2 regions of the Pantoea sp. X-Soil-OKNW-556 genome follow, and region 2 is predicted to be linked to the other one. Evidence: predicted binding sites of a transcription regulator. Region 2 holds the regulator's gene; the other holds the start of a gene.
The links. Region 2 encodes Fur, which represses iron uptake genes when iron is present. Its sites were predicted from a motif close to ATAATAATGAGAACNACTATCAA; they were not measured.

Region 1: AC6I8T_RS27600 (TonB-dependent siderophore receptor) is a predicted target of Fur. The motif match lies at 9,599-9,621, and genes of this name have one in related genera.

Annotation. Positions count from the first base shown of each region.
Region 1 is NZ_AP035994.1:242,511-253,012, reverse strand. It holds gene AC6I8T_RS27640 (sucrose-specific PTS transporter subunit IIBC) at 1-387, opposite strand, end outside; gene AC6I8T_RS27635 (carbohydrate porin) at 455-1,975, opposite strand; gene cscK (fructokinase) at 2,142-3,068, opposite strand; gene AC6I8T_RS27625 (lysozyme inhibitor LprI family protein) at 3,238-4,047, shown strand; gene AC6I8T_RS27620 (DUF1852 domain-containing protein) at 4,422-5,396, shown strand; gene AC6I8T_RS27615 (methionine synthase) at 5,424-6,452, shown strand; gene AC6I8T_RS27610 (DUF1471 domain-containing protein) at 6,629-6,838, shown strand; gene AC6I8T_RS27605 (YdgH/BhsA/McbA-like domain containing protein) at 6,962-7,177, shown strand; gene AC6I8T_RS27600 (TonB-dependent siderophore receptor) at 7,297-9,555, opposite strand; gene AC6I8T_RS27595 (bifunctional diaminohydroxyphosphoribosylaminopyrimidine deaminase/5-amino-6-(5-phosphoribosylamino)uracil reductase RibD) at 9,807-10,244, opposite strand.
Region 2 is NZ_AP035990.1:1,256,637-1,267,138, reverse strand. It holds gene ybfE (LexA regulated protein) at 1-16, shown strand, start outside; gene fldA (flavodoxin FldA) at 145-675, shown strand; gene fur (ferric iron uptake transcriptional regulator) at 1,032-1,478, shown strand; gene AC6I8T_RS05730 (hypothetical protein) at 1,536-1,931, opposite strand; gene glnS (glutamine--tRNA ligase) at 2,167-3,834, opposite strand; gene nagE (N-acetylglucosamine-specific PTS transporter subunit IIBC) at 3,986-6,013, opposite strand; gene nagB (glucosamine-6-phosphate deaminase) at 6,356-7,156, shown strand; gene nagA (N-acetylglucosamine-6-phosphate deacetylase) at 7,218-8,366, shown strand; gene nagC (DNA-binding transcriptional regulator NagC) at 8,374-9,594, shown strand; gene AC6I8T_RS05700 (HAD-IIA family hydrolase) at 9,634-10,386, shown strand.

The DNA.
Region 1 (10,502 bases), on a different replicon from region 2:
CAGGCCCATTAACAGGCCGGAAGCGACAATGGCCGGGATAATCGGCACAAAAATATTCGACAGCAGACGCGCAATGCGCTGGAATGGGTTCAGCTTACGGGCGGCAATGTCGGCAGCTTCCGACTTGCTCGCTTCGCTAATCCCGGCTTCGGCGATAAAGGCGGCGTAAACTTTGTTAACGACTCCAGTGCCAAAAATCACCTGAAGTTGCCCGGCATTACGGAAACAGCCTTTCACTCCCTCGAGTTTACCAATGGCATCGGTATCCGCCTGGGCGTCATCCACCAGCACCAGACGCAGGCGAGTGGCGCAGTGGGCGGCGCTGGCAATATTGTCCCTGCCTCCCAGCAGTGGCAGTAGCGACCGGGAAATGTTTGCAAAATCCATACTTACCTCTGTTTTTCGTTTTTATGCTATCAACCCGTCTGAAATGGCCCCCACAGGGGCCAGGCGGTCAGAACCAGGTTTCCATTTGTACCCCGAAGTTCCATTCCCCACCGGCTTTGAAGCCATTGCTGCCGAAGGCATCATCGCTGGCGTAGTTATCCAGCCGATGATCCCAGTCCATCCAACTGGCGAAGAGGCGTATTTCCGGGCGTTTCAGGAACTCACCCACATCACTGGCTTTCAGCGTGGGGGCGACGGTGAGTTTGTAGAAGCTGCCGCTGACGGCATTGCGGTTGTTGTAACCTTTCGGACGCAGATCCATGTATTGGTAAGATCCTTCGTACTGCATCTCGAAATTCTGCGTAAGCTCCTGAATCAGGCGCAGGTTGGCGGTTGCCCATTGGTAGCTGTCGCCTTTGACGTAACGATCCTTGCTGCTTTGTGCCAGTACCGCCGGGGCGATATGCCAGCCTCCACCAAGCGGTGTGATGCCATAACTGGCGAGACGCCAGGTGTTGGCTTCTGGCAGCAGTGCGCCGTCGGAGCCGATTGATTTGACCTCAGCCCCCAGGCCGTGGCCGTAGAGCAGGGCGGTTTTGGCCGAACCTTCACGCAGGCCGTAGAAGCTGTCGTTATGCAGTCCAACCAGGGCATGCAGGCCGGTATTCGCCGCATCGCCTTTGACTTTGTTGCCTTCGGTATCAACACGATCATCGTTATCTTTGGCGCGCATTCCGCTTACCATCAGCTGTAACGGGCCATAGAAGTTATTCAGCGACAGGATGTAGTTCTGCGAAGTGTTGTCGTTGTTTTCGATATCGCCAAAGGTGCGCCCATACAACGAGAAGTTACTGCGTGCGTCATCGCTCCACTTCATGTCGTAGATACCGGCACCAGTACCCGCAAGAAACACCACATCAGAGTCGATCCAGTGGATATCGAAGTTATCGCGGTCAAAGCGCTTCCCGGCCCAGACGGTGCTGTCCTGGAACGCGCCGGTAAAGGTGGGGAGATGGCCGATTTCCGTAAAGGCCTGACGCAGGTTGAGATCGCTGCTGGAAGCGGTCCAGTCGTTGTAGGTACGCTGGCCGTCGGCGAGCATCACTTTAAAACGCGTAGTCGCGCCATTCGACAGCGTTTGTTTATGCTCCAGATTCAGTTCGACGTAAGTGTCGGGTTCGTTGCCCAGACGACCGATATTGCCACCGGTTTCACCGGCGGGTGTCACTGTCGGGCCTCCCTGAGTTTTTGACGCGGAGTTGTTCATCAGCAGCCCGGAACGGGCATAGCCGTGGAACTCAAAACCACTGTCATCATGGGGGGCTTGCTGCTCCAGTTTGGCTGTGCGTTGCTCAACCTGCGCGGTAGTGGTTTGATTTTGTTGTTGTGCGGCGGCAAGTTGTTGCGCCTGCTTTTCCGCGACCTGAGCACGGTTTTCGGCGGCATTGGCGCGTTGCTCAGCTGCCTGCAAACGTTGTTCTAATGCCGCCAGACGTGCCTCGATACTGCTCATGCTGGGGTCTGCCGCCCAGGTGTAACCGGAACCCAGTAACACTCCAAGGGTTATAGCGAGAGTACTTTTTTTCATTGTTTTGCGTCCCTGAGGAAAGGCTATCATCACAAAGTTATTTTTTGCTAAACCGGTTTAGGCGTTGAATCATAGCCACGGGTAATTTCTCCGCGCAATGAAAATTGCTAAACCGATTTAGTGATTGTGAGATAGCTCGCAAAACGCAGCGGCAAATGGTCCTGAATCAGCTGAGCTGTTGTTCCAGTTGCTGAAGTCGGGGTAGCGCTGTCATCGCACCTTTAGCGGTGGTCGCCAACGCGCCGCAAATTTGGGCACAGGTGAGACGTGCTGCCAGTTGGGGTTCATCATGCGGCAGGCCATGCTGCGCCAATCCCCACAGCAAGCCAGCAACAAAAGCGTCACCCGCACCGGTGGTATCCACGCTTATCACCGGCAGGGTGGGGTAGTGGTAGATCCGGTTATGATGCCAGGCCAGCACGCCTGCTTTTCCCTGCGTTACCAGCAGCAACTGAATATCAAAAGTGTCGGCCAGTTTTTGCATGGCGACATCGGTCTGATCCGATCCGGCAATAAATGTCAGTTCCTCTTCTGACAACTTCACCACATCGGCTTGCTGTAAGGCCTGACTCAGACAGGTTTGTAACAGATGCGCGTCTGACCACAGGTCGTGGCGAATATTCGGGTCGAAACTGACCCGGCCCCCTGCGGCTTTTACACGCGCCATGGCGGTGACGGTGGTGGAGCGTGAAGGTTCTGCGGCCAGCGCTATCGAACAGCAGTGCAGCCATTCACCCGGCTGAAAGGGGGGCAAATCAGCAGGCTCAATAAAAAGGTCTGCCCCCGGTCGTACCATAAAGGTAAACGAGCGCTCACCCTCTTCATCCAGCGAGACCACCACGGTTGAGGTGCGATAGGTCGGGTCGGCGGTCATAAAATGGATATCCACCTGCTCATCAGCCAGCGTTTGACGCAGAAAATGACCAAAGGGATCGTCACCGACCCGACCAATAAATCCACTGTTACCCTGCAATCGCGCAATACCAACGGCAACATTTGCCGGTGCGCCACCCGGACACTTCATCAGTCGTCCATCCGCCTCCGGCAACAGATCGACCACGGCGTCTCCCAGACACCAGACTCGTGCTGACATGAAATTTCCTCCATAGAATGAGTCTGTGAAAACTAACTAAACCGGTTTAGCAAGGCAACAGAAATTTTATCTGAAGTCGGATGCTATAAGGAATTCTGAGGTTCTGCCGATACTCAGATTTAGTCAGAATGGTCGAAATAGATCTATTCGTTTCAGCAGGAAGCCGGTAATGATGAAAAAGAGAAACGTAATATTTATTGCAGTAGGCATTTTATGGCACATGCCGGGATACGCAGCTTCGTTTGATTGCAAAAAAGCCAGCAGTTACGCCGAATTGACTATCTGTTCCACACCGTCTTTATCTTCCCTCGACGATAAACTGAATGCGCTGTACCGCAAAGCATTAACAGAAAAAGCGGATCAAGCGACGATGATAAAAAAATCACAGCTGTTGTGGCTGAAGAGTATCAGAAACAAAGCGACAACAGTTTCGCAACTTGATTCGGCTTATAAGGGGCGAATCAATGACTTAGTGGCTGTGCTGGGCGTGCTTTCGGAACAAAAAACCGCTGAATCTGCTGCACCTTCCGTCCGTCAGGTAAACCCGGCATCACCACCAGCACCAACTAATCTTCAGCAAGCGGTACAAGATGATGGTGGTGTCCCGCCGAGTTTTCCTTCTCACATGGATCCGGTGACAAAGGTATGTAAGGTATCCATGCAGTATGGTCGTGGATTTAAGGACAAATATCTCAGTGGCAAGAAAAATGATCCTTACACCATTAAAGTGACGGATTCTGGAGACAGCTTTGTTATTCATTTCGACCAAAATTACGGGCTTGGCGATATGGACAGCGGAGAGATAAGTGCTCTGGGCCAGGAATACTTAAATATTAAGAAAGAAAGTGACGGCAGTACCTCCTACTATACGCGCCCTGCCAATGCTAAATTTTCCAGCTATAGACTCAAATCAACCAGCAATAACGAAACTCAGCTACAGGTGATACTGTATGCTTGTAACGTTGCTGCGGCATCTTGAATCGAGATACAGTCTATTCGTCTTGTCATTTTCTGACACAGGGCTGCTGTTGCAGCCCTGAACTCACCTTCACAGAATACGAGCGCAGTAACCCCGTTTCCGCATAACTGTATGATTTAAAAGTAAAGTTATGTAGGGTGGGACATTTTTCAACCCTGCCAGCCCTGACCGTGATTCTGATCATGAACATGACTCATGCTGTATTGAAATTAAATCACTTTTCTCCATCCAAAAGCTCTGGCATAAAATATGCATTATCAATGTTAAATCAGATAAAAAATACTGAATGAGAAAACCCCAAAAAAATTGGGTGACTTTCAACCAACCAAACGTCTTTTCAGTATTTATCTCAGATATCAGGGTGCCGGATTGCGATGAATAAAGATCTTACATTTTCTATTAAGCGTATTTCTTTCGACGAAAATTATAACCCTTCCAAAAATACGCGCATCACGACTAACTTTGCGAACTTAGCACGAGGCGAGAAACGTCATGAGAACTTGCGTAACGCCTTAGTGATGATTGACAATCGTTTCAATTCGCTGGCGCACTGGGATAACCCTAATAGCGATCGTTATTCAGTTGAACTGGAAATAATTTCTGCTGAGTTGAACATTGGTGCTGAAGTTACCTTTCCGGCGATTGAAATATTAAAAACAAATATCGTTGATAAGAAAACCCATGAGCGTATTGACGGTATTTTAGGCAATAATTTCTCTTCTTATGTACGGGACTATGATTTTAGTGTGGTTCTTCCTGAACATAATAAAAAACAATCTGGCTTTAGCACGCCCGATAACTTTGGTGATCTGCATGGAAACCTATTCAAGTCCTTCGTGAATTCCGATGCGTATAAAGAGAATTTTAAAAAATCACCGGTTATCTGCCTGAGTGTTTCCAGTAAGAACGTCTATCATCAGACGGGAAATCAGCATCCGGTACTTGGCATCGAATACCAGCAAGATGAGCTATCCCTGACTGACCTTTATTTCAATAAAATGGGGTTACAGGCACGTTATTTTATGCCGGCGAACAGTGTTGCGCCTTTGGCCTTCTATTTTACTGGCGACTTACTCAGTGATTACACCAACCTTGAGCTGATCAGCACCATCAGCACAATGGAGACGTTCCAGAAGATTTATCGCCCTGAGATTTACAATGCTAACTCTGCGGCAGGAAAATGCTACCAGCCAAGTCTGAAGCATCAGGATTATTCCTTAACTCAAATTGTTTATGATCGCGAAGAACGTAGCCAGTTGGCTATTGAACAAGGAAAGTTTACTGAGCAGCACTTCATCAAACCTTATCAAACTGTTCTTGAGCAATGGTCTGCTGCGTCCGTTCTTTGATTAACCGAAAGTACAAGGTCACCTGTGATGAAAAAATTATTACCTACTTCAACTGCTGGCAGTTTACCTAAGCCTTCCTGGCTGGCACAACCTGAGACACTTTGGTCACCCTGGAAATTGCAGGATGCGGAATTAATTGAGGGCAAACATGATGCGCTGCGTTTGTGCCTGGAAGATCAATTAAAAGCCGGTATTGATATCGTCAGTGATGGTGAGCAAACACGCCAACATTTTGTCACGACCTTTATTGAGCATCTCAGCGGCGTTGATTTTGAGAAACGCGAGATCGTTAAAATTCGTAATCGCTATGAAGCGAGTGTACCGTCCGTTGTGGGTGAAGTTGCTCGTCAAAAGCCCGTATTTGTCGAAGATGCTAAATTTTTACGTCAACTAACCAGTCAACCGATCAAATGGGCCTTACCAGGTCCGATGACGATGATTGATACACTTTATGATGGACACTATAAAAGCCGTGAAAAACTTGCCTGGGAATTCGCCAAAATTCTTAACCAGGAAGCCAAAGAGTTAGAGGCGGCAGGTGTTGATATTATCCAGTTTGATGAACCTGCATTTAATGTCTTTTTTGATGAGGTGAATGACTGGGGGATTGCTGCTTTAGAAAGAGCCATCGAAGGGCTTAAATGTGAGACGGCTGTGCATATTTGCTATGGCTATGGCATCAAAGCCAATACCGATTGGAAAAAGACTCTGGGGAACGAGTGGCGCCAATATGAAGAGGTGTTCCCTAAACTGCAAACATCCAACATTGATATCATTTCCCTGGAATGTCACAACTCGCATGTTCCAATGGATCTGATTGAACTGATTCGCGGTAAAAAGGTGATGGTGGGGGCGATCGATGTGGCAACCAATACCATCGAGACCCCGGAAGAAGTCGCCGCTACGCTGCGCAACGTGCTTAAGTTTGTCGATGCTGACAAACTCTATCCGTCTACCAACTGTGGCATGACGCCGCTATCGCGCCGGGTCGCCAGAGGCAAGCTGGAGGCGTTAAGCGCGGGTGCAGAAATCGTTCGAAAAGAGCTGCTGGGCTGACGCTAACAAACTGTGATTGATGGCAGGGCGCGATTTATCGCGCCTTTTTTTATATTCAATTTTTTTGAATTATTTCAGCAAATCCCTCAGCTTTTACTCCCCCGCCGTCAGGTCTATTCTCTCTCACATCGAGGCACAACGCCTCACCGATTAAACAAACTTCTGAGGAAATGACCATGAAATCTATCAAAACTTTCGTTGCAGTTGCCGCCCTGTCACTGGTTTCTTTCGGTAGCTTTGCGCAGAGCATCACCGCTTCCGCTTCCACCCTGGATGGCGCAGAAGCCAAAATCGCTGCTCAGGCCGCTCAGCAGGGTGCGCAGTACAAAATCACCGGCGCACGCGTGGACAACGGTGCTTACCTGTCAGCTGAACTGACTAAATAAGGTAATAATTAGCACGATCACAGTTATCGCACTAATTATCAATCATGAAACGATAACTATGGTTATTATTACTTTCATCGAAGGCACACAGCCTTCCAAACAAACTAATTAAGGATTAAGACCATGAAAACTATCAAAGCACTGTCAATCGCCGCTGTAGCCGCTCTTTCCCTGATGTCAGCAGCCAGCTTCGCGCAAAGCATCTCTGTCACCTCTTCAACCCTGGACGGTGCAGAAGCGAAAATTGCTGCACAGGCCGCACAGCAGGGTGCACAGTACAAAATCACCGAAGCGAACACTAATAACCGTGTTCACATGACCGCAGAACTGTACAAATAACGGATGGTCGTACAGGGAAGTGCCGGAAGAGGTCGCCGCAAGGCGGCCTTTTCCGTTTTAAATGCAAGTCAGTGCACATCATAGCTGCCGGGCTAAAGATGGCAGCAGGCGGCTTTCTGTCAGAAATGCATCCCGAGCTCCATATAATAAGTCCGTCCCGACTCGTTATAGGTGCGCGCTCCTGCACCATAAGCGTAAGTGCCGTTGGCGCCCGAGGTCAGCGCGTTGCCTGCGCGGAAGTGGCGTTTATCTAACAAATTATCGATACCCGCTGTGATATCGATATTTTTATTGATGTTATAAACTGCGCTCGCACCAAAAATGGCATAGGGGGAAACCTGCCATTTTTCACTGCCGGACGTGTCCTCACCCTGGGAGTTATATTTAGGCGGCTTTTGGCGGCCATACCATGTCATGGTTCCCTGGACAGAAAGGGCGTTGGTTGCCTGCCAGTCCAGCGTCGAGTTAATGGTATATTTCGGGATAATCGACAGGTAATCGCCAGAGGTTTCGTTTTTATTGTCGATGATGTAAGTGAAATTGTTGTTCATGGTCAAATTTTCGCTGATCGGAAAATTCAACGTGCCTTCCAGCCCCTGAACGACAGATTTTGGCACGTTCTGCCATTTATAGATGTTTGATGTACCGTTGCTGTACGCCGGGGAATAGCCTGCCTCGATTTTGTTGTGATAGTCGTTACGATACCAGGTCAAACCGGCCTGCACCCCTTCATGATGGTACTCGATACCGATCTCTTTATTGACGCTGGTTTCGGCTTTGAGATCCTTATTACCCTGTAAATAACAGCTGGTGGAACTGGCGTAGCATCCGTTGCCGCTGCTGTAGAGCAGATAATTGGGGTTGGTCTGGTACAGGTTAGGTGCCTTCCAGGCACGGGCAATGCCCAATTTCAGGGTAAAATCTTCCCCCAAATCCTGCGACAGGTTCAGCGAGGGGCTGATATTGCTGCCGGTGTAGGTTTGATGATTGAAACGTAATCCCGGAGTCAGTCGGGTTGAGTCGGTCAGATCAATATTATCTTCAGTGTAGACGCCATAGATATTGGCTGAGCTATAGATGCTCCGACCGGAACTGGAGACGCCGTCGACCTCCGAAGTATTGGTCAGAGTATTGGAGGTGGGATCTTTCATCGTTTGATGATTCATCTCCGCACCAAAGGTCATTGTCTGGCTAACCCATCCGTCAAAGGGAATGTTTACCTCGGAATGCAGGTTGGTATCATTCAGAACAATGGTAGAAAAACCTTCATCTGTCGTGCTGAATAATCCCTCCAGTCCACCGGACAGACCTTCGTTAAGTCTTTTATTACGGGTTTTTTCGAACTGAATGTAATTGTTGGTGGTCACGCCGTTATCCCAGGCACCGGTATATTTCAGGGAGAGTGTTTGCCGGTAAATCACGTTGGTTTCTTTACCGTAATTTTCCTTAACCAGGGTGCTGCTGTTGGTGTTCTGCGTGTCACCGGCGTAAAGGTTGCCCTGGCGGCTATAACCCGCATTCAATTCCAGCGCCTGCATGGGCATAAACTCCCAGCGCAATACGCTATTAATGTTTTTATTGATCACCCCTTCACGGCCTGCCGGCACCATACCTGCGTATTTACCGCTACGCTCAGCTTCATGCCCGCTGTTAATATTCTGCGCGTCTGCCTGTGTTTTACTCCAGTTGCTATACAGGCGCAGGGTCAGATTATCCGTTAAAGCGCCGCTCAGGCTGGCGTTATAACGTTTGGTGGCCCCTTCAGATTTGTGTTCTGGCACGTTGTAATAAGTGTTGAAATTACCATGCCACTCTTTTTCTGCCGGTTTGGTGATGATGTTGACCACGCCTCCCATCGCGCCATTGCCATACAGCGCGGCCGCCGGGCCGCGAATAACCTCAATACGATCGATCATTTCGGGCGGCACCCAGTTGCTGTCGCCACGGGTATCACGCTCACCACGCCAGCCATAGCGCACCGAGTTGCGGCTGCTGACCGGCATCCCGTCAACCAGAATCAGGGTGTTTTCGGGACCCATACCGCGAATATCAATCTGGCGGTTATTACCACGCTGGCCGCTATTGGAATTACCGGTTAGATTCACGCCGGGCATGGTGCGGATCAGTTCAGAAACATCACGCTGGATAGGGTATTTTTTGATGGCTTCACTGTCGATGATGGAGACGCCAGGCGCTTGCAGGGTTTGCTCGCGGGCGGTGACGACCAGAGTATTGTCGCTACTGCTTTTTTTATCGCTAATCGCCAGTTGTTGCACTGGCGTTTCACTTATTATTTCGTTTGCAAATGCAGGGGAGTTTCCAAGGCTGTACGCAATAAGACAAGCCAGTAGAGAATAGCGGGATATTGTTTTCATCATGAGATTTGTCATCTGTCCTTTGCCAACAAAAATGAAAACGCGAACTATAATGAGAATTATTATTAATTACAATAATGGTTTTTTATTGATCAATAAATGGCGGGAATAGATGCCGTTTCGTTATTATTTCGTCGGTTGACTTTTTGGCAGCGGTGGCAAGAAGGGAATGCGTCGCACCAGGTTGTGTGAAAGACCCATTAACCTTATATATCGACCTGGCATCTATTTTATTTTATCGGCCAGAGATTCAATCAGAGGTCTGATGATATCAGGTATTCAGAAAGGAATTCGGAAACCTCATTCTGGCAAATCCCCAAAGTGAAACTGATGCCTGCATGCTGCAATATTTCAATGCCCGCACCCTGATTCTTTGGATGAGGATCGAGTAATGCAATGTAGATATGATTTGGTTTCAGTGAGGCCAGCGTCTTTGCACACGAGGGGGTTCTTCCCTGAAACGAACATGGCTCCAGCGTGACGTAGATATCGCAATCATTCACCGACATTTCAAGCTTCGACAGGGCAGCAATCTCTGCATGGTGCAAGCCCGGTGATTGGGTAAAACCGGAAGAGACCACCTCGCCATTTCTCACGATCACACAACCCACGGGCGGGTTTGGCCGACAGTCCGGCAGCGCATTTCTGGAACACTCCAGTGCTAACAACATATACGTTTCCGGCTTATTCATTTGATCTGCCTCAGTGCCAATCCAGGTAAATAAAGCAACTACCAAATTTAGTAGTGACGATAATCACGGGTAGTTTTACAGTGCATACCGGGCCTCGCGGCCATTTTCTGCTAGTAGTAACGGTTGTCGGACACATAATCCAGTCTTAATTTGCCTTACGTAATATTTACAATTTATTTTCGATATTCTTATTATGTGTCGTACCCCAGTGATTTCATAAAAAGCGTTGGACTGCAATGGTCCGAAAGCGCGAGGCCG
Region 2 (10,502 bases):
ACTCAAACTGTCGTAACACACGCAGACCGCACGCAGGAACACAAAGTCTCGGCTTTACAAGTTCCGCCACTTTGCCCGGTCTGCTATCATTCGCTTAACTGTGCATTCAACCCATATATCAGGATTTAAGAGGTTACTTAACTCATGGCAATCGTAGGCATTTTCTTCGGCAGCGATACCGGCAATACTGAAAACATTGCAAAAATGATCCAGAAACAACTGGGTAAAGATGTGGCCGAAGTGCATGACATTGCCAAGAGCACCAAAGAAGATCTCGAAGCATTCGATATCCTGCTGCTGGGCATTCCGACCTGGTACTACGGCGAAGCGCAATGTGACTGGGATGATTTCTTCCCGACTCTGGAAGAAATTGATTTCAATGGCAAATTAGTCGCGCTGTTTGGCTGCGGTGACCAGGAAGATTACGCTGAATACTTCTGTGATGCTATGGGCACCATCCGCGATATCATCGAGCCAAACGGCGCGGTGATTGTGGGACACTGGCCGACCGAAGGCTACCATTTCGAAGCCTCGAAAGGTCTGGCAGATGACAAACACTTCCTCGGTCTGGCGATCGATGAAGATCGTCAGCCTGAACTGACCAACGAACGTGTTGATAAATGGGTGAAACAGATTTTCGATGAGCTGCAACTGAAAGAGATCATTGAAGCCTGATCCCCTGCCCTCCTCAATGTGGGCGCTGGCTCACATTGAGTTAAAGGAATTTCCTATAAAAATAATAGCTACTGTTTTTTAACTTTTTCCCGCAAATCTGTAGAATACCCGTAACGGTCATCCGCTTATTCCTCTGGCATCAGAATGAGGCTGAGTGAAATGGAAACAAAGACCTGCACGATCCCCGCCGGCGTTAGTGACATTTCTCCTTACAGCCACTGGTGATTTTCAGGACATTGCCTTGGTTTTCATTTCACTGCTTGAGTTCTATAATGAGACGCAAATGAGAATGCGCGTGATCGACATTCAAGGCCCTGCGCCGCAAGTGACTAGCTAAGTAACAGGACAATATCCGCATGACTGACAACAACTCCGCATTGAAGAAGGCTGGCCTGAAAGTCACGCTCCCCAGACTGAAAATTCTGGAAGTGCTTCAGGAACCCGAATGCCATCACGTCAGCGCGGAAGATTTGTACAAACGCCTGATCGACATGGGCGAAGAGATTGGTCTGGCAACGGTTTATCGCGTTCTTAACCAGTTTGATGACGCGGGAATCGTGACCCGCCATAACTTCGAGGGTGGTAAATCCGTCTTTGAACTGACGCAACAGCATCACCATGACCACCTGATCTGCCTGGATTGTGGCAAAGTGATCGAATTCAGCGATGAATCCATTGAAACCCGTCAGCGCGAAATCGCCACACGTCACGGTATCAAGTTGACTAACCACAGTCTGTACTTGTACGGCCACTGTGCGTTGGGAGACTGCCGCGAAGACGAGACGCTCCACGACAAGCAATAAAATGTGCTATGCAGTATAAAAAAACCGGTGCCTGGCACCGGTTTTTTTATGGCTGCTTCACTGCACCAGCGTTTCCTGTAAATAACGCCAGCGCGGAATTGAGGTACTGCAATCCAGCACCGCCAGTGAGATGCGGCTCTGGTTAGTGCCGTTCATCATTTGCAATTCGCGATACTGAATCGTCACTTCCTTGCTTTGTTGCGAGATGATGGCATGTTCGCTGGTGGCGATACGCATCCCTTCACGTTGACCACGCAGTTGACGGAACAGCACTTCCGTCGCATTGAAATCCAGTTGCTTGCCCTGCGGTGTCACCATTTTGAAATCCGGGTGAAAGTGCGAAAGGAACAATTCAATGCTGTCGTCGGTGCTATCCGACTGATTAAAAATACGTTCGATAAGTTGATGTAATACCACTACGCTGTGTTTGGCTTCCTGAGCGAGACTTGTCATTTTTTTTCCTTTATAACCCGCGGAGCAACGTCTGAGAGCGCATAGCCTACCTGAAAAAAAGTTTTTAACACTCGTAAATTGATTAATTATGTTAAAGTCAGATTAGTTGCAAATCCCGGTAACAAGCACGTTTCGCAAGCCACAGAATAAAAGATGGCTAAACTCAAATTACAGCCAATAAAAAAGGGCGATTTCTCGCCCTTTTATCAGGATATGGGGAAAACGACAAAAAGGATTAATCGCCGATTTTCGCCCAGGTATCACGCAAACCGACAGTACGGTTGAATACCAGCTTAGAAGGCTGCGAATAAACGCTATCTGCGCAAAAATAACCTTCACGTTCAAATTGATACGGCGCAAGCGCTACTGCATCACGCAGACCCGGCTCAACAAAACCTTGTTTGATTTCCAGCGAGTTCGGGTTGATGGTGGTGAGGAAATCCTCTGCCGCACCTGGGTTCGGTACACTGAACAGACGGTCGTACAGACGGAATTCCGCAGGCAGCGCATGGATCGCCGAAACCCAGTGGATCACACCTTTCACTTTACGGCCATCAGCCGGATCTTTGCTCAGGGTATCGACGTCACAGGTACAATAGATGCAGGTGATATTGCCTTCATCATCTTTCGCTACGCGCTCGGCACGGATCACATAAGCATTACGCAGACGGACCTCTTTACCCAGCACCAGACGTTTGTACTGCTTGTTGGCTTCCTCACGGAAATCAGCGCGATCGATCCACACCTCACGACTGAACGGAACCTCACGCGTGCCCATTTCCGGTTTGTTCGGATGGTTCGGCATGGTGATGATCTCTTCATGACCCGCAGGCAGGTTCTCAATCACCACTTTCAGCGGATCCAGCACCGCCATAGCACGCGGCGCATTCTCGTTGAGATCGTCACGGATACATGACTCCAGCGAGGCCATCTCAACGATGTTGTCCTGTTTCGTCACACCAATTCGCAGGCAGAATTCACGAATCGAGGCTGCGCTGTAACCACGACGGCGCAAACCGGACACGGTCAGCATACGCGGGTCATCCCAGCCTTCTACCACCTTTTCACTCACCAGCTGAGTCAGTTTACGCTTCGACATCACCGCGTATTCCAGATTCAGACGTGAGAATTCATACTGACGCGGGTGAACCGGAATGCTGATGTTGTCCAGCACCCAATCGTACAGGCGACGGTTATCCTGGAACTCCAGCGTACACAGTGAATGGGTAATGCCTTCCAGTGCGTCGGAGATGCAGTGGGTAAAATCGTACATCGGGTAGATGCACCATTTGTTACCAGTCTGGTGATGCTCAGCAAATTTAATGCGATACAGCACCGGATCGCGCATCACGATAAAGTTTGATGCCATATCGATTTTGGCACGCAGGCAAGCCTTGCCCTCTTCGAAGCCACCGGCGCGCATTTTTTCAAACAGCGCCAGGTTCTCTTCCGGTGTGCGATCGCGGAACGGGCTGTTTTTACCCGGGGCAGTCAGGGTGCCACGGTATTCGCGAATCTCTTCCGGCGAAAGCTCATCCACATAGGCCAGGCCTTTGTTGATCAGTTCGACCGCATAGTTGTACAGCTGGTCGAAATAGTTCGAGGAGTAACAAACGTCTCCGCTCCATTCAAAGCCCAGCCATTGCACGTCGCGCTTGATGGACTCGACGAACTCCATATCTTCTTTCACCGGGTTGGTGTCGTCGAAGCGCAGATTGCACTGTCCCTGGTAATCTTGTGCGATACCAAAATTCAGACAGATCGATTTCGCATGGCCAATATGCAGGTAACCATTGGGCTCAGGCGGGAAACGGGTATGCACGCTGTTGTGCTTACCGCTCGCCAAATCTTCGTCGATAATCTGACGAATAAAGTTCGTTGGGCGGGCTTCAGCCTCACTCATCTCAAAATCCTCAAATACAATACGGGTGATTTGTCCTGGAAAGTAACGGAGTATGATCCACAAAGCGCAGAAGGGAAACAACCGTTTGTTGGTCGTTTTAAAACAAAAAAGGCAGGAATCGCTTCCTGCCTTTGGGGTTTATCACAAGGGTTTAGCCTTTAACCTCGTACAAACGGGTTTCACCGGCGACCACTGACCCACTAGCCAGCAGATTGAGGCCAGCGAAATCATCGCTGTTGCTGACCACCACCGGGCTGATCATCGAACGGGCATTGGCATTGAGGAAATCCAGATCCATTTCCAGCACTGGCTGGCCCGCCACCACCGTTGCGCCCTCTTCCACCAGACGCGAGAAGCCTTTGCCTTCCAGCGCGACGGTATCCAGACCCATATGCACCACGATCTCAACACCGTTCTCGCTCTCCAGACAGAAAGCATGGTTGGTATTGAAGATTTTCACGATGGTACCGGCAATCGGTGCCACCACGGTTTTACCGGTAGGCTTAATTGCCAGACCATCACCCACCGCCTTGCTGGCGAAGGCTTCATCCGGCACCGCGTCCAGGGCAACCACTTCACCGCTCACCGGAGCCACCAGCGTGGCGATCACGCCTTTGTCGCTGTTCAGCACGGCCTGCGGCTGTGGTGCCGCGGGTTGTGCAGCAGCAGGCGCGGTAGCGGCAGCGGCGACTGGGCCTTTGGTCAGCACGGTTTTCATCGCGGTGGCAATGCTTTCCGCCTGGGTACCGACGATAATCTGCACGCTTTGTTTGTTGAGACGGATAATACCGGATGCACCCAAACGTTTCGCCACGCTGTCGTTCACCTGAGCGGCATCTTTCACGTTCAGACGCAGACGGGTGATACAGGCATCGATGTTGGTCAGGTTTTCTGAACCACCCACGGCACCAATGTAGCGACGCGCCAGCGATTCGGTCTGGCTTTCGCCACTGCCGCTGTGGTCAACATTGACGTCATAGCCGTCAGTTTCATCATCAGCAGCCAGTTCACGGCCCGGTGTCATCAGGTTGAATTTCTGGATAGTGAACCGGAACACCACATAGTAGATAGCGAAGAACACCAGACCTTGTGGGATCAGCATCCACCAATGGACCGCCAGCGGGTTGCGCGTTGACAGCGCCATATCCACCAGGCCGGCGCTGAAACCAAAGCCCGCAATCCAGTGCATGCTCGCCGCGATAAATACCGAAAGCCCGGTCAGCAGCGCATGGATGACATACAGCACCGGTGCCACGAACATAAAGGAGAATTCCAGTGGTTCGGTGATACCGGTAAAGAAGGCAGCAAAGGCAGCAGCCAACATGATACCGCCCACTTTGGCACGGTTTTCCGGACGCGCGCAGTGGTAAATTGCCAGCGCTGCACCCGGCAGACCGAACATCATGATCGGGAAGAAGCCCGCCTGATAGCGACCGGTGATCCCCGGAATGCCGCTGCCATTAGCGATGGACTGTGCACCACCGAGGAATTTCGGAATATCGTTGATGCCAGCCACGTCAAACCAGAACACGGAGTTCAATGCGTGATGCAGACCCACCGGAATCAGCAGACGGTTGAAGAAGGCATAGATACCTGCGCCAACAGAACCCAGTTTCTGAATGCTCTCGCCAAAGCTGACCAGACCATTAAACACCACCGGCCAGATATACATCAGAATGAACGCGACGAGGATCATCAGGAAGGAGACCAGGATGGGAACCAGACGGCGGCCACTGAAGAATGACAGCGCTTTTGGTAGCTCAACGTGGCTGAAGCGGTTATAGACTTCCGCCGAGATAATCCCCACCAGGATACCGACAAACTGGTTCTCGATTTTGCCGAAAGCGGCAGGCACTTGATCCAACGGGATTTTCTGAATCATCGACACGGCGGCCGGTGAACACAGGGTAGTGACCACGAGGAAACCAACGAAGCCAGTCAGCGCCGCAGCACCGTCTTTATCTTTTGACATGCCATAGGCAACACCGATGGCAAACAGCACCGACATATGCTCGATGATCGCGGCACCGGATTTGATCAGCAACGCAGCCAGAGCGTTACCCGCCCCCCAGCTGTCAGGATCGATCCAGTACCCCACCCCCATTAAAATTGCCGCTGCCGGCAGGGTCGCCACCGGCACCATAAGCGCTCGGCCGACCTTTTGCAGATATCCTAAAATACTCACCTTATTCTCCCCCTTTGAGACTGGCGTATTGCCGTAGCGCGGGTTGATTTTATTATCCCGGCACCCGGTAGCTTAGATGACACTTTTCACCACGAGGCGAAGTGTAGAGATAAATTAATTCGCCTCGCAAATTAAAACCACAACAACTGTGACTTTTATCACCAAAAATGACGTTTACACCCCCTAACTGCTAGCCATCACCCCAAACTTATTTTATGATGAAAAATATCAGGACGCACTTTTCCCCGTATGGTTGAGCTTAAACGGATTACGCTTAAGAACGGTCTGTAGAGAAAACGGCGACCCCACTTTTCAATCTTTAACTGAGGTGAAGACATGAGACTGATCCCTTTAGCCACACCTACCCAGGTGGGTAAATGGGCCGCGCGCCATATTGTTAACCGCATTAATGCGTTTAATCCTGGCCCAGATCGTCCCTTCGTGCTAGGTCTGCCCACCGGTGGCACACCACTGGAAGCGTACAAGCACCTGATTGAGATGCATAAAGCGGGCCAGGTTAGTTTCAAACATGTGGTCACGTTTAACATGGATGAATACGTTGGCCTGCCAAAAGAGCATCCGGAAAGTTACCACAGCTTTATGTATCGTAATTTTTTCGATCACGTTGATATCCAACCAGAAAACATCAATCTTCTGAATGGCAATGCGGAAGATATTGACGCAGAATGTCGTCAGTACGAAGAGAAGATCCGCGCTCTGGGCAAAATCCATCTGTTTATGGGTGGCGTGGGCAATGATGGTCACATCGCCTTTAACGAACCAGCCTCCTCGCTTGCATCCCGTACCCGTATCAAAACGTTGACACACGAGACTCGCCTCGCCAATTCCCGTTTCTTTAACGGTGATGTGGATCAGGTGCCAAAATATGCCCTGACCGTGGGTGTAGGTACGTTGCTGGATGCCGAAGAGGTGATGATTCTGGTTACCGGTCATGTCAAAGCTCAGGCGTTGCAGGCGGCGGTAGAAGGTAATGTTAACCATATGTGGACCATCAGCTGCTTGCAGCTGCACGCCAAAGGCGTGGTGGTGTGTGATGAACCCGCCACCATGGAACTGAAAGTGAAAACCGTGAAATATTTCCGCGAAATGGAAGCGGAAAATATGAAAGGTGTGTAAGACCACGTTGTAAAAATCCTGCTGCCAGCATGGCGGTGGGCTTAGCCGGGAGAAAGAAACGATGTACGCATTAGTAAACGGCCGGATTTTTACCGGTCATGAAATTCTGGACAATCATGCGGTAGTGATTGCCGATGGCCTGATTGAGCGCGTCTGCCCACGCGATACGCTCGACGCCACCCTGCCGCAACAGGATGTTGCGGGTGCGTTTATCGCTCCCGGTTTTATCGATTTACAACTTAATGGCTGCGGCGGCGTGCAGTTTAACGATGATATCGATGCACTGACCGTGGAAACGCTGGAAATTATGCAGCGCGCCAATGAGAAATCAGGCTGCACCAGCTACCTGCCAACGCTTATCACCAGCACCGATGCGTTAATGAAACGTGCAATCGAAACCATGCGCGCATATCTGGCTAAACATCAAAACCAGGCGTTGGGTTTACACCTCGAAGGTCCGTGGCTGAATAAAGTCAAAAAAGGCACGCACAATCCGGAATTGATTCGTCTGCCGGATGCACAACTGGTGGATTTTCTTTGCGCTAACGCCGATGTCATCACCAAAGTGACACTCGCCCCGGAGAATGCCGGTAGTGCGGTGATCCGCAAATTAAGCGATGCGGGTATTATTGTTTCAGCGGGCCACTCGAACGCCACTTATGAAGAAGCCAAAAGCGGTTTCGCCGCAGGCGTAAGTTTTGCCACCCACCTCTACAATGCGATGCCGACCTTTGCCGGACGTGAACCCGGTTTGATTGGCGCGCTGTTTGATTCGCCTGATGTATACTGCGGCATCATTGCAGATGGTTTACATGTCCACTACGCTAATGTGCGCAATGCAAAGCGTATCAAGGGCGACAAGTTGGTGCTGGTCACTGATGCCACAGCCCCGGCAGGCGCCTCGATTGATAAATTTATTTTTGCAGGTAAAACAATATACTATCGCGATGGCCTTTGCGTGGATGAGAACGGAACCTTAAGTGGTTCTGCTATCACCATGATTGAAACGGTTCAGAACTGTGTAGAACATTGCGGCATTGCGCTGGATGAGGCGCTGCGCATGGCTACGCTCTATCCGGCAAAGGCGATGGGAGTGGAAAAACAGTTGGGTACGGTCGAAGCTGGAAAAGTCGCCAACCTGACTGTCTTTACCCGCGATTTTCAAATCATTAAGACGTTCGTCAACGGAGAGAACGTCCTCAGCGAGTAAGCACTGAATGACCACTGGCGGCCAGACTCAAATAGGAAATGTCGATCTTGTCAAGCAACTCAATAGCGCAGCCGTTTATCGGTTGATTGATCAACAAGGGCCTATTTCGCGCATTCAGATAGCTGAAGTAAGCCAGCTTGCGCCCGCCAGCGTCACCAAAATTACCCGCCAGTTGATTGAGCGTGGCCTGATCAAAGAGGTGGAACAACAAGCCTCCACCGGTGGTCGCCGCGCCATCTCCATCATCACGGAAACCCGCCATTTTCACACCATTGGGGTGCGCCTCGGACGCAATGATGCCACGCTGACGCTGTTTGATCTCAGTGGCAAATCCCTGGCACAGGAAGATTACCCGCTGCCGGAACGTACCCAGGAAACGCTGGAAAATGCGTTATTCAACGCCATCACCGCGTTTATGGCCGCCCATCAGCGAAAAATTCATGAACTGATTGCCATTGCCGTGATTCTGCCTGGCCTGGTGGACCCGATTAACGGGGTGATTCGCTATATGCCGCATATTGCCGTCAGCCACTGGCCGCTGGTTTCCAGCCTGCAAAAACGCTTCAATGTCACCAGTTTCGTTGGCCACGATATCCGCAGCCTGGCCCTTGCTGAGCACTACTTCGGTGCAAGCCGTGACTGTGCAGACTCCATTCTGGTGCGCCTGCATCGCGGTACCGGGGCTGGCATTATCGCCAATGGTCACATTTTTCTTGGCAGCAATGGCAACGTGGGCGAAATTGGCCATATTCAGGTCGATCCGCTGGGCGAGCGCTGCCATTGTGGCAACTTCGGCTGTCTGGAAACTATCGCCGCCAATGGGGCGATTGAAAACCGGGTGCGCCATCTGTTGAATCAGGGCTATCCCAGCTCGCTGACTCTCGGCGATTGCCAGATGCCGCAAATCTGTCGCGCAGCCAATCAGGGCGATGCGCTGGCATGCGAAGTGATCGAATATGTCGGTCGCTATCTCGGAAAAGCCATCGCGATTGCCATTAACCTGTTTAATCCGCAGAAAGTGGTGCTGGCCGGTGAAATTACCGAGGCCGATAAAGTGCTGTTTCCGGCGATTGAAGGCTGCATTAATACCCAGGCACTGAATGCGTTTCGTAAAAATCTGCCTGTGGTACGCTCAGAACTGGATCATCGCTCCGCCATCGGCGCTTTTGCGTTGGCAAAACGCGCGATGCTGAATGGCATTCTGCTGCAACATCTGCTGGAAGAGTAATCGATGCCTGCCCCAGGCAGGCCATACCGGATGCAATCTATGACAATTAAAAGCGTAATCTGTGACATCGACGGTGTGTTGATGCACGACAACACCGCCGTTCCTGGTGCCCAGGAGTTCCTGCAACGCATCCTTGAAAAAAAGATGCCGCTGGTGGTGCTGACCAACTATCCCTCACAAACAGCGAAAGATTTGGCAAACCGTTTTGCCTCTTCTGGCATTGAAGTGCCGGATTCGGTGTTCTACACCTCGGCAATGGCGACGGCCGATTTTCTGCGCCGTCAGGAAGGGAAAAAAGCCTATGTGATTGGCGAAGGCGCGCTGATTCATGAGCTGTACAAGGCGGGATTCACCATCACCGATATCAATCCGGATTTCGTCATCGTCGGCGAAACGCGCTCCTTTAACTGGGAGATGATGCATAAGGCGGCGTTCTTTGTTGCCAACGGCGCGCGCTTTATCGCTACCAACCCGGATACCCATGCACGTAATTTTGTCCCGGCCTGCGGTGCGTTGTGTGCCGGCATTGAGAAGATCTCCGGGCGCAAACCGTTTTATGTCGGTAAACCCAGCCCCTATATCATGCGTGCTGCGCTGAATAAGATGCAGGCGCACTCCGAAGAAACGGTGATCGTGGGCGATAACCTGCGCACCGATATTCTCGCCGGTTTCCAGGCCGGTCTGGAAACGGTGCTGGTGCTGTCGGGTGTTTCCACACTCAGCGATATTGATGCCATGCCGTTCCGCCCGGACTGGATTTATCCTTCGGTTGCCGATATCGATCTGTTCTGATTCTCTCCATCAACAAAACTTATGGCCCGGCGCACCAAAAAAGTTCGCCGGGTTTCTTTTTTTCGCGCCCTGCCTTGTTCACAAAATAGCCCGAATTGAGATTTCATTAGATGCCA